One region of the Corynebacterium glutamicum ATCC 13032 genome, then DNA from elsewhere that is predicted to be linked to it. Evidence: predicted binding sites of a transcription regulator. Region 1 holds the regulator's gene; the other holds the start of a gene.
The links. The regulator LexA, encoded in region 1, represses DNA repair genes until DNA is damaged. The targets are predictions, from matches to a motif close to CGAACANNTGTTCG.
Positions count from the first base shown of each region.

Region 2: the regulator LexA is predicted to act here: its motif matches at 2,159-2,172, upstream of CGL_RS11895 (HNH endonuclease signature motif containing protein).

Region 1 is NC_003450.3:2,033,844-2,039,766, forward strand. It holds gene hrpA (ATP-dependent RNA helicase HrpA) at 1-1,543, shown strand, start outside; gene nrdR (transcriptional regulator NrdR) at 1,585-2,037, opposite strand; gene CGL_RS15685 (hypothetical protein) at 2,144-2,566, opposite strand; gene lexA (transcriptional repressor LexA) at 2,906-3,667, shown strand; gene CGL_RS09610 (DeoR/GlpR family DNA-binding transcription regulator) at 3,972-4,751, shown strand; gene CGL_RS09615 (1-phosphofructokinase family hexose kinase) at 4,748-5,710, shown strand; gene ptsP (phosphoenolpyruvate--protein phosphotransferase) at 5,772-5,923, opposite strand, start outside.
Region 2 is NC_003450.3:2,540,277-2,546,199, forward strand. It holds gene pcaG (protocatechuate 3,4-dioxygenase subunit alpha) at 1-45, opposite strand, end outside; gene pcaH (protocatechuate 3,4-dioxygenase subunit beta) at 57-749, opposite strand; gene CGL_RS11895 (HNH endonuclease signature motif containing protein) at 909-2,075, opposite strand; gene catC (muconolactone Delta-isomerase) at 2,234-2,527, opposite strand; gene CGL_RS11905 (muconate/chloromuconate family cycloisomerase) at 2,540-3,661, opposite strand; gene catA (catechol 1,2-dioxygenase) at 3,744-4,601, opposite strand; gene benA (benzoate 1,2-dioxygenase large subunit) at 5,019-5,923, shown strand, end outside.

The sequences.
Region 1 (5,923 bases):
TCGCCGCGACATCGTCGTAGATGAAGACACCCTGTTTGATTTCTACGATGCCAAGCTTCCAAGCAACGCCACCACCACCCGCAATTTCGATTCCTGGTGGAAGAAAACATCACGCGTCACACCAGATCTTCTCGATTTCGACCCAGATAGTCTGATCAACGAAGACGCTGACGGCGTTAACGAAGAAGCCTTCCCCGACAAGTGGATTAAAGGCAGCCTGATCTTCGATCTCAGCTACCACTTCGAACCCGGCCACCGCGATGACGGCGTCACAGTCCTCATCCCCATTCCAGTGCTGGGTGGACTTGATACCGAAGGCTTCGATTGGCTAGTTCCAGGCTTAAGGCTTGATTTGGTGACCGAGTTAATCCGCACCATGCCTAAGGCTTTACGACGCACCGTTGTCCCTGCCCCGGATTTCGCCGAGCGGGTCTTGCCGTTACTGCGTCCCTACATGACACCACTGACCACCCAACTTGCCGATGCACTCCATACCCTGGGCGGCCAAGGAATCAACGCCTCTGATTTCGATCCTGCCAAACTCCCCGATCACCTGCGCATTTCCTATGCAGCAGTAGATCGTCGTGGCAAGATCATCGACCGCGACCGTGACCTCGAAGCACTAAAGAAACGCCGCGCGAACCAAATCAGGGCATCTGTTTCTAGCGTTGCTAAGGCATCCGAACAAGATGAAACTACGCAGTGGACCACAGATACCTTGGGCACCATCGATGAAGAAATCGAGACCACTGTCGATGGACAGTCCGTCACCGCGTACCCCGCCTTGGTTGTCACCCCGACTGGCGTATCCGTCAAGGTCATGCCCACCAAGGCTGCTGCTGATGCCTCGATGATCACCGCAACATTGACACTGTTGATGCGTGAGATTGAAGTATCCACAAAGCAAATGGTCAAGGGACTACCCTTGCAACAACGAGTCGCAGTGGACAACTATCCCCACGGCGGTGCCGAAGGACTGGTTTCTGATGCCCGTATCGCCGCAATTCGCGATTTGATGTTTGAACACGGCGGAGCTGTGCGTTCACCGGAAGAGTTCGACGTTCTTCTAGCCAAGGTGAAGCCGGAAACACCAGGAGTTGTTCGTCGAACTGTCGTTGAGCTAGCCCCAGCATTGGTTCACTATGCATCCGTTGTGTCAGAGCTGGAGTCCTGGTCTGGACCTGCCATTGACGATATGACCGCCCAGTTGGATTTCCTCTTGCCAAAGCAGGCCATCAGCATTCACGGCATCAGTAGGTTGAGGCACCTTCCGAGGTATCTGCAGGCGTTGACGATTCGCCTAGAAGAGATGAACCAAAATCCGGATCGTGACGCCGACCGTCAAGATGAAGTGAACTTCGTTGAAGAGCAGCTGGAGAAACAGCTCAGTAAGCTACCCGCTGCGCGAGCCAACACCAAGGAAGCCAAGGATATTGCCTGGCAGATTCAGGAACTAAGGATCAGCCTCTTTGCACAGCGGTTAGGCACTCCCCGACCTGTATCGGCGCAGAGAATCCAGAAGGCTATTGCCAAGCTTCGATAAGCACTGCTTGAGATGAGGGACTAGTTAAGACTTTGTGTCTGCTAGTCCCTTCCGCGTCTGCGCATGAGGCGGATTTCTTTTTCAAAGTCGTCAGCACTGTCAAAAGACTTATACACAGAGGCAAAGCGTAGGTACGCTACCTCGTCGAGTTCTCTCAGTGGATCGAGAATGGCTAAACCAATATCGTTAGCGCGTACTTGAGAGCTTCCGTTGCTGCGGACTGTTTCTTCCACTTGCTGAGCTAGGCGTTTCAACGCGTCATCTGATACGTCGCGGCCTTGGCATGCACGACGGACACCGGTGACTACTTTTTCTCGACTGAACGGTTCAGTGACGCCGTTTCTTTTAACAACGAGGAGAACAGCTTTTTCGATGGTGGTGAAACGGCCTTCGCATTTGCTGCACTCGCGGCGCCTGCGAATGGCGCTTCCGGCGTCAATGACGCGGGAGTCAATGACTTTTGAATGATCATGTTGGCAAAATGGGCAGTACACTAACGGATCCTCTCCCCCTCACTTACTTCGACTTCAAGCATTCGCCTAAAAATAAGTGAATCGGCTGTTGTGCCTTTAGTTTATGCCAGCATTGATCTATTCCCGATTAGCGCCCGAGACTGACACCCACCATCTGGGTTTCGTAGTAGTTCTGGCTCACTTCTTCTTCCCCTGATTGGGAGAGCAAAATTCCGGCGAAAATAACCAGCCCAAACAGTCCTCCGCCCGCCCATTGTTTGAGGGATTCTTTAATCGAACGCGCGTCACTATTGCCACCTGTGGTGTTTTCTGGGTCTTGTTCACGCACCTGTTGCTGTGATGTTCGATAATTTCTTTCACCGTGTGGAAGAATGCGAAGACTTGATGGCTGATGAAAACGATCTCCATTCGAACAGTCAATCGTTCGAACATGCCTCTTATTAGCTGATTTAAGACCGGCGCCTTCCCCCATCCAGACAGCAGCGGAAGGTACGACCACACCTTGACGCAGCTTACGTGAATCTAGCTCTTTACCCGCATAAACAGTCATTTCAAAACTCCCGCCTCAATTGTTTGCCCACATCTTAACTTTTAGCCACGACACGTTCGAACACCAATACCGTTCACATGTTCGACTAAGTTTCTATGTTCGATTTATAGCACCCCGTTCGAACGTTGTCTAGAGAAGATTTAAAAATCTCGAACACTCGTACCATTTCCGCAGGAAAACCTGTATGGTTGGAAACTAGAAATACTGACAGAGGTTCGAATAGCTCAGCATTCAGCTTCAGAAGTTCACACTGGATGAACCCTCATCAAGAGTGAACATGGAAGCGAACAGAGTTTTTAGTGCTTTAACGGGCAAACAATGAGAGGAAGGGAACGGAAGATGGCAATCGAAAAGAAGCCAGCAGGTGCACGAGGCAGTCGCGGTAGCCGCACAGTTAAGACCTTGCCCAACGGAAAACCAGATCCAGCAAGTTTGTCAGATAGGCAGCGCAGGATTTTAGAGGTTATCCGAGATGCTGTGGTTTTGAGGGGTTATCCACCAAGCATTAGGGAAATTGGTGATGCTGCAGGACTTCAATCCACTTCTTCCGTTGCTTACCAGCTTAAAGAGCTAGAGAAGAAGGGCTTCCTGCGCAGGGACCCTAATAAGCCTCGCGCGGTGGATGTTCGCCACCTTCCAGAAACTGAAAGCCGTTCCTCCAAGGCTGCTACACAGGCAAAGAGCAAGGCCCCTCAGGCCGGGGTCCATGATCCTGAGTTAGCTGGCCAGACCTCATTTGTCCCAGTGGTGGGCAAAATTGCCGCTGGTAGCCCGATCACCGCTGAGCAGAACATCGAAGAGTACTACCCACTCCCCGCAGAAATCGTCGGAGACGGTGACTTGTTCATGCTCCAGGTTGTTGGCGAGTCCATGAGGGATGCTGGCATCCTCACCGGCGACTGGGTTGTTGTTCGTTCCCAGCCGGTCGCTGAGCAGGGCGAGTTCGTCGCGGCAATGATTGACGGTGAAGCCACCGTGAAGGAATTCCACAAGGATTCATCTGGCATCTGGCTCCTGCCACACAACGATACGTTTGCCCCAATTCCTGCTGAGAATGCAGAAATCATGGGCAAGGTTGTTTCCGTGATGCGCAAGCTTTAAGTCGCTTTTCAGGTTCCCGCCACAGTATGTGTTCTCACATATCGTGGCGGGTTTTGCTTTATATAGCCACATTCGGGGGTAATCGGGCAAATAAGTTTTTGCTGATCTAGAAAGTGAGTTTACCTGTGGGTTTTCGAAAATTCTGGGCCGGACAATAGAAAAACGCTGCCCGGTTTTTTTGATTGACTCCCGATTTCACCCCTCCGCCGGCAACCAAATGAGGCTTTTGGGCGTTGGACAGTGAGACAATGGGTAAGAAATTCGGACATATTTAGTAAATTGGCTTTTTGCTTTAAGGAGTGACATGTACGCAGAGGAGCGCCGTCGACAGATTGCCTCATTAACGGCAGTTGAGGGACGTGTAAATGTCACAGAATTAGCGGGCCGATTCGATGTCACTGCAGAGACGATTCGACGAGACCTTGCGGTGCTAGACCGCGAGGGAATTGTTCACCGCGTTCACGGTGGCGCAGTAGCCACCCAATCTTTCCAAACCACAGAGTTGAGCTTGGATACTCGTTTCAGGTCTGCATCGTCAGCAAAGTACTCCATTGCCAAGGCAGCGATGCAGTTCCTGCCCGCTGAGCATGGCGGACTGTTCCTCGATGCGGGAACTACTGTTACTGCTTTGGCCGATCTCATTTCTGAGCATCCTAGCTCCAAGCAGTGGTCGATCGTGACCAACTGCCTCCCCATCGCACTTAATCTGGCCAACGCCGGGCTTGATGATGTCCAGCTGCTTGGAGGAAGCGTTCGCGCGATCACCCAGGCTGTTGTGGGTGACACTGCGCTTCGTACTCTCGCGCTGATGCGTGCGGATGTAGTGTTCATCGGCACCAACGCGTTGACGTTGGATCACGGATTGTCTACGGCCGATTCCCAAGAGGCTGCCATGAAATCTGCGATGATCACCAACGCCCACAAGGTGGTGGTGTTGTGTGACTCCACCAAGATGGGCACCGACTACCTCGTGAGCTTTGGCGCAATCAGCGATATCGATGTGGTGGTCACCGATGCGGGTGCACCAGCAAGTTTCGTTGAGCAGTTGCGAGAACGCGATGTAGAAGTTGTGATTGCAGAATGATTCTTACAGTCACTGCAAGTCCGTATCTGTTGAGCACCAATGAGCTTGACGGCACCATCGAAATTGGCGAAGCAAACAAAATCCGGCAGGTTTCCACTGTTGCCGGTGGTTTTGGCACCGGTGTGGCTGCCACCTTGTTTTATGGCGGCAATGAAACTTTTGCAGTTTTTCCCGCTCCAGAAATCTCTCATTACATGCGCCTGGTGACGTTTGCTGGGTTGCCTCATGAAATTATTCCGGTGGCAGGTCCCATCCCCATGCATTTGACCATGCGTGATGCAGAGGGCAATGAGACTAAGTTCAAAGACTCCCCCATGCCTTTGGATGTGTCCCAGTTGGCAATTCTTCGTGATCTAGTGGTGCGTCGAGCCGAAGATGCCGCGTGGGTGTTGTTGGGTGGCAATTTGCCGTCTATCGCGCCTGCTGCGTGGTTTGTGGATGTGGTGAGATCACTTCGCTTGTACCACCCTCATGTGAAGGTAGCTATCGCAGCAACTGGTGCTGCGTTGCGTGCGGTTATTCGACAGCTTGCAGCTACGTCCCCGGATGCGCTGATTGTGGCTGCGGAAGAAATCGAAATTGCCACTGGATTAGAACCCAAAACCTTGAGAGGTCCATGGGTAGAGGGAGATCTCTCCCCGACTGTGGCGGCAGCGCGCGCTTTAATTGATAGCGGTGTCACCGAGGTGTTGGTTACCAACAAGCGGACGGAATCTTTGTATGTTTCCGAGTCTGAATCACTGTTAGCCAGCTACGACAGCACCCCTGGTAAGCAGGGCGTGAATTGGCGGGAATCTTTTACTGCAGGATTCTTGGCAGCATCCAATGATGGAAAATCCACTGAGGACAGCGTGATCAACGCGGTTGCTTACGCCAACGCTGAAGGCAGTGAGTGGGACAACTACATTCCCACACCCGATAAGCTTCGGGCGGAGCACGTGGTCATCAAATCGCTTTAGACCACGCAAAAAGCCTCAAATTCCCACACAGGAATTTGAGGCTTTTTAGCTCAACAGTGGTTTAGACTGCTGCGTCGATCACTGCGCGTACAGCATCGCGTGCTTCAGTTGCACCTTCAGCGTCAAGTGCTGCTTCTGCTGCCTTCTTACAGGTTTCCAGGGTGACCTCTGACAGCTTTGCACCGACTGCTGCGAGAGCAGTGGATGCTGCGG
Region 2 (5,923 bases), 510 kb from region 1:
CGACTGCTCGTAGCGGAACTCGCCGTTCTTCCCTGTATCAATCATTGCAAAACCCTTTACTCAAATGGGGTGGCGTTGCGGCCACGAAGGACGATGTCGAACTTGTAACCAAGCGCGAAGTTTTCACGGGTCTCGTCATAGTCGAACGTTGCGATCATGCGCTCACGTGCACCCTTTGGCACCGCGTTGTAGATCGGATCCTGGAAGAACAATGGATCGTTCGGGAAGTACATCTGGGTGACCAGACGCTCCGTAAACTGACGACCATAGAGCGAGAAGTGAATGTGCGCCGGGCGCCATGCGTTGTGGTGGTTACCCCAAGGGTAATTACCTGGCATAACGGTCCAGAAGTGGTACTGGCCGTCCTTGTCGGTGAGAGTACGTGCAACACCGTTGAAGTGTGGATCCAGTGGCGCTGGCCAGGAGTCATTCTTGTGGCGGTAACGGCCTGCGGCGTTTGCCTGCCACGCCTCGACCAAGGTGTGCGGAACTGGCTTGCCATCGAAACCGAGGACACGGCCGTGAACGAAGATGCGCTGGCCGATAGCCTCGCCACCGTTCACCTTGGTCATGTCGTTGTCGATGTCTCCCAAGTCGCGGTCGCCGAAGACAGGTCCCGTGGACTCGCCGAGGCGACTAGGAACCATGATGAGATCGTTGCTTGGGTTGCGCTTGATGGTGGTCCGGTACTCCGGGAAGTGCAGTGGGGAGTATTCGCCTCCCGTCGGGGCGAAGTGTGGGATGTCCATGCGAGACCTTTCTGCGTCTAGTGATATAGATCTCAAAGTAGGGATGATTGAGGCCGTTGACAAGTAGTTCGCGGGGCGAACATGTCAGATCGCGCGCGAACATTCGCCACCAGCGCAAACCCCGAAGGTCAGGGGTTAACTAGGGGTGTGCATAAGGGTTTAGTCATCCAATACCTCGAGTGAACTGCGGAGCTTTTCAAAAGTCTTCTCCATCCGTGCTTCCAGAGTCTGCCCCCACTGCCCCGTGGGCATCTCTTGCGCCAACGGTCCGACAGGTTCGGTTACCACTGTGCGATTGCACGGCCCAATCCAGGCGACCCGACCCATGGAATCAATCGCCGCCTGGATGCGCCCATCAGTCTTCATATTGTGATGATGCGCGCAGAGGCACTGCAAGTTCCAGGCCACAGTCAACCCACCCTCACCGAACGGGATCACGTGATCGATCTGGCAGTTGTCGGCAGACACCGTGCAGCCCGGATGCCTACAGGTGCCGTCCCGCCCCATCACATAAAGGCGTAGCTCGGGACTTGGGGTGTAGCCATTTTCCACACGAGTGGCGATCGTATCCAGGTCAATGACCTTCGAGGCAGTCTTACCCAGCTTCCGGGACTCCTCTTGACTCAGGAATCCCACCCCCGGAATCCAGGACACGCCACCCACCAGGGGCGTGTATACCGCGCTGACGATTTTCACTTTGGTCCGCCCCGCCAGGAAGGTGACCAGGGCCCGCGCGAGGTCCTCGCCCTTCTGTTTCACTTTTTCCAGAGCTTTTTGGAACAGCTTGCCGGTGACACCGTCAATATTTCCACTGATGTACGTACGCCCGTCCACGTGGCGGAAAGTCAAGGTGCCATCACTCCCCTTTGGCCCACGCTTCTTTCCTGTGAAGGTTGGATCCAGTTCCTTGATCCAGCGAGTAATCAGCCCTGCAAGTGCGGAGGCTTCCATCAGTGCCTGGCCAGCAATGCGCGGTGTCAGCTTTTCGGCAATGCGATGGTCCAACTCATCCCACAACTCCGGTTTAGCCTGCTTGACTGCCTGCATAATGCGGGCCAGGTACGGAATCCGAACGTGGAAGTGAGTTTCTACCACCACTCTTAAAATGGGCAGCTTCATTAAAGCCCACATGGCGTTAATAGCCTGGTTGATAAAATGCTTGGATTCCCCCGTGACGGTTTTCAACTCCATGACAAGAGTGCTAGCGTCCGCCTCTGGGTTTGAGATCAGCAAAGTCCAGCGCTGGATCTCCATTTGCGCCATGGTGAAGTTGATGTGACTCTCTGGATTATTTGGGTCCTGATGGCTGAAGTATGACATTTCCATGCCCCCTAATGGTTTAAATTTCCCCTTTTTAACTCATTAGCACCCACCCTAACCACACAAATCAAAACAAACAAGTGTTCTAACGAATATTTGTTCTAATTCTTGAAAATAAAGATACCGCTCTACCGAAACTGCAGGTAGAGCGGTTAGAACCTCAACTATCCCTTGAGGTAATACTCCAGAGCATTGGGGTGTTTTGCCAGTGGAGTGATCTTGACATTCATGTATTTGAACATCGGAAAGCCACTAAGAATTGCATGCAGCTCGTCGTGGTCATCGACATCGAAAATGGAGTAGTTTGCATACTCGCCGACGACTCGCCAGATTGCTTTCATGATTCCACGGGATTGCAGGTCTCCGGAGTAGGCCTTTTCCTTAGCCTGGAAATCTGCCATCACATCGGCGTCCATGGAATCAGGGAAGACGACGTCCATGCGTGCTAGAAACAGCATCGATAATTCTCCTTATTTACGGGTGTAGAAGTTGACTTTGTCCATGTCCACATCGACGCCCAAACCTGGGCCTTGTGGAATAGCAACCTGGCCGTCCTTGTACTCAAATTCTTGGACAATATAGGTATCTTTGAGCAACTGCGGTCCGAACAGTTCTGTACCGTAGGAGATCGCCTTGGTGGATGCCGCAAACTGCAGGGATGCTGCGGTGCCGATTGGACCTTCCAGACTGGTTGCACCATGGCAGGCCAGCCCGCCGGCTTCGGCGATAGCGGCGATCTTCTTGGATTCCAGCAGACCACCGTGCTTAGTGGTTTTCAGTGCGATAACATCCGCAGCCTGGGCTTTCACCACCGCGAGAGCTTCAGCTGGGGTCCACACGGATTCATCTGCCATGACCGAAACGTTGGTGCGGCGGGTGATTTCGCGCAGGGTTTCCAGGTCGTCGGCCGGGGTGGGCTGCTCGAACAGCTCGACGCCAGCCTCCGCGAGAATCGGCAAGTAATGCAGAGCGGTGCGGCGATCCCAACGTGCGTTAATATCAATGCGCAGAGAAACGCGGTCGCCAACTTCGCGCGCCAATTCTGCTACACGGCGAGTATCTTCCGCAGGATCGCCAGCACCCATCTTCAACTTGAAGGAACGGTTACCAAACTCCTCGATGCGCTCTTCAATTTCCGCCACCGCAACATCAAGCGGCAAAACGCCCAGCGCCCAGGTGACATCCACCTTGTCGCGCACGGTGCCACCAAGCAGGTCGCGGACGGGCACATTGAGGCTGCGTGCCCAGGCATCATGCATTGCGACGTCAACAGCCGCCTTGGCATAACGCGCACGTGCAACAACACGCTCAAGGTCTGCCATAATTCCTGCAAGCTCGGAGACAGCACGGCCGATGAGCACTGGGGCGAGGTAGCCGTCGACAAGCGCCTTCATGGTCTCAACCGACTCGCCGCCCCACCATGGACCGCCGGGCACAACGCCCTCACCGTAGCCGATGACACCGTTTTCTAAGTGCACGCTGACCAGCAGAATGTGCTGCTCAGTGGAGGTGGTAGTTGCGAAGCCGTGTGGGCGAATGAGGGGAACGTCGAGGATACGGGATTCGACTTTTTGGATGGTTAAATCAGACAATTTTTCTATGGCTTTCTGGTTAAGTGGGAAAAGTCCCGCCACAAGATGTGGTCGGGACTTCAATGCTAGCTAGGTAGAAAAACTAGTCTTCCTTATCCAGGACGAATGGGTAGTGAACGTGGTTACCATCCTCGCCAGTCTCAGGGTGCAGGACCAGTTCTGGCTTCACAGCGGTTGCAACGTCGTTTTCGACCCACTCGCCACCCTCGAAGTAAAGCTGGGTGGTGATGGTGCGGTAGCCCGGGTGGGAAACGCGCAAGTGGAGGTGGGCTGGGCGCCATGGGTGCCCACCGTAAGACTCAATGAACCAACCGGTTGGGCCATCATGAGGGATCTGGTAAGGCGCAGGCTGCAGGGTCTTGATCTTGTAGCGGCCTTCCTCATCGGTAACGATGGTGCCACGCAGGTTCCACTCTGGGATTCCAGGCGCGAACTGGGAGTAGTATCCGTCCTCATCTGCGTGCCAGAGCTCAACTTCTGCTCCATCAAGACCGTTGCCGTCGAGGTCAGTAACCTGCCCCTCGAAGATCAGTGGGGTGCATGCGCGGTCCTTGTCACGCATTGGCATTTCAGCATCCCAAGGGAGCTTCGGAGAGTTCTCTACGTAATAAGGGCCTTCGATGGAACCCTTGGTTCCGGTGTAGTCGTGGCGGTTGTAGTTGATCTCTTCGATCTCATGCTCAACGAAAACGTCCAACCACAGTGGCCACTCGCCGTATTCTCCAACGTCGATCATCCACTGCTTGAGCACTGCGTACTCTTCGTAGGTGACTTCGTGCTTGTGAGCAACCTGGGCGATCGCCGCGAGCAGATCTACGTAGATCGCGTTTGCGCGTTCCTTGGAGGTATCGGAGGAAACGCGGTTTGCCTTGAACTTGTCAGTTGCCTTGTTGCCCGAATCGTGGGCTGTTGGATCAACGATCTGTTCAGCTGAAGTCATGTCATACTCCTAGAGACTTTGGGGGTGAAGTAGGGGGTGCGAGTCGGATCACTGCCTAGCGGAAAAATCTTTGTGATCGGCTGAACTCGATAACAACACTGTGGCCTGAATCATCGAATCCGTCAACATCCCAAAAACCTTAAAAACAATAAGGGAACCTTTAGAAGTATAAATTTTTCCACATAATCCCACTTCAAGTACACAAACAGCCTGTCAATTTACATCATGCGAACACCTACCCCCGAGCAAACCCTAGGAATTCCCCTAATGTGATTCACTTCATTGATCGGGCACTGTTGGTCATACGCCATCGACACTGCGGAATTGCTCGCAAATGTCACACACCGCTTCAAAGCAAAAACGAAAACGACATCGCGGTGGCAATACCAACTTCTTTTCACTCTCTTGGAGGTTCACATGTCCACACCAGTTTCAAATTTGGCAAGCGTTCAGAAAACTCTGGACCATGCGCTTGAGGACCGCCCTGAAGAGGGAATCGTCCGCGTCAACCGCAACATCTTCACTGACCCTGAGATCTTCGAGCTGGAGATGCGCCACATCTTCGAAGGCAACTGGATCTACCTGGCTCACGAGTCCCAGATCCCTAACGCTGGCGACTACTTCACCACCTACATTGGCCGCCAGCCGATCATGATCACCCGTTCCAAGGACGGCACACTCAACTGCCTGATCAACGCGTGTTCTCACCGTGGCGCCATGCTCTGCCGTCGCAAGACTGACAACCGCACCACCTTGACCTGCCCATTCCACGGCTGGACATTCAGCAACGACGGCGCACTGCTCAAGGTCAAGGACGAAAAAGAAGGCGCCTACCCAGAGAATTTCCGCACCGACGGCTCCCACGATCTGCGTCGCGTTCCTAAGTTCGAGTCCTACCGTGGCTTCCTCTTCGGCTCCCTCAACGATGATGTCGTTTCTTTGGAAGAGCACCTCGGCGACACCCGTACCGTCATTGACATGCTGGTTGACCAATCCCCAGAAGGCCTCGAAGTACTGCGCGGATCCTCCACCTACACCTACGACGGCAACTGGAAGCTCCAGACCGAAAACGGTGCAGACGGCTACCACGTTTCCTCCACCCACTGGAACTACGCTGCAACCACCTCCCGCCGTGGCACTGGTGAATCCGCGAACGAAACCAAGGCAATGGACGCTGGTACCTGGGGCAAGCAGGGTGGCGGATACTTCTCCTACCCTTACGGCCACATGCTGCTGTGGATGTGGTGGGGCAACCCAGAAGACCGCCCACTGTTCGAGCGCCGCGACGAGTTCAAGAAGGAATTCGGCGAAGAAAAGGGCGA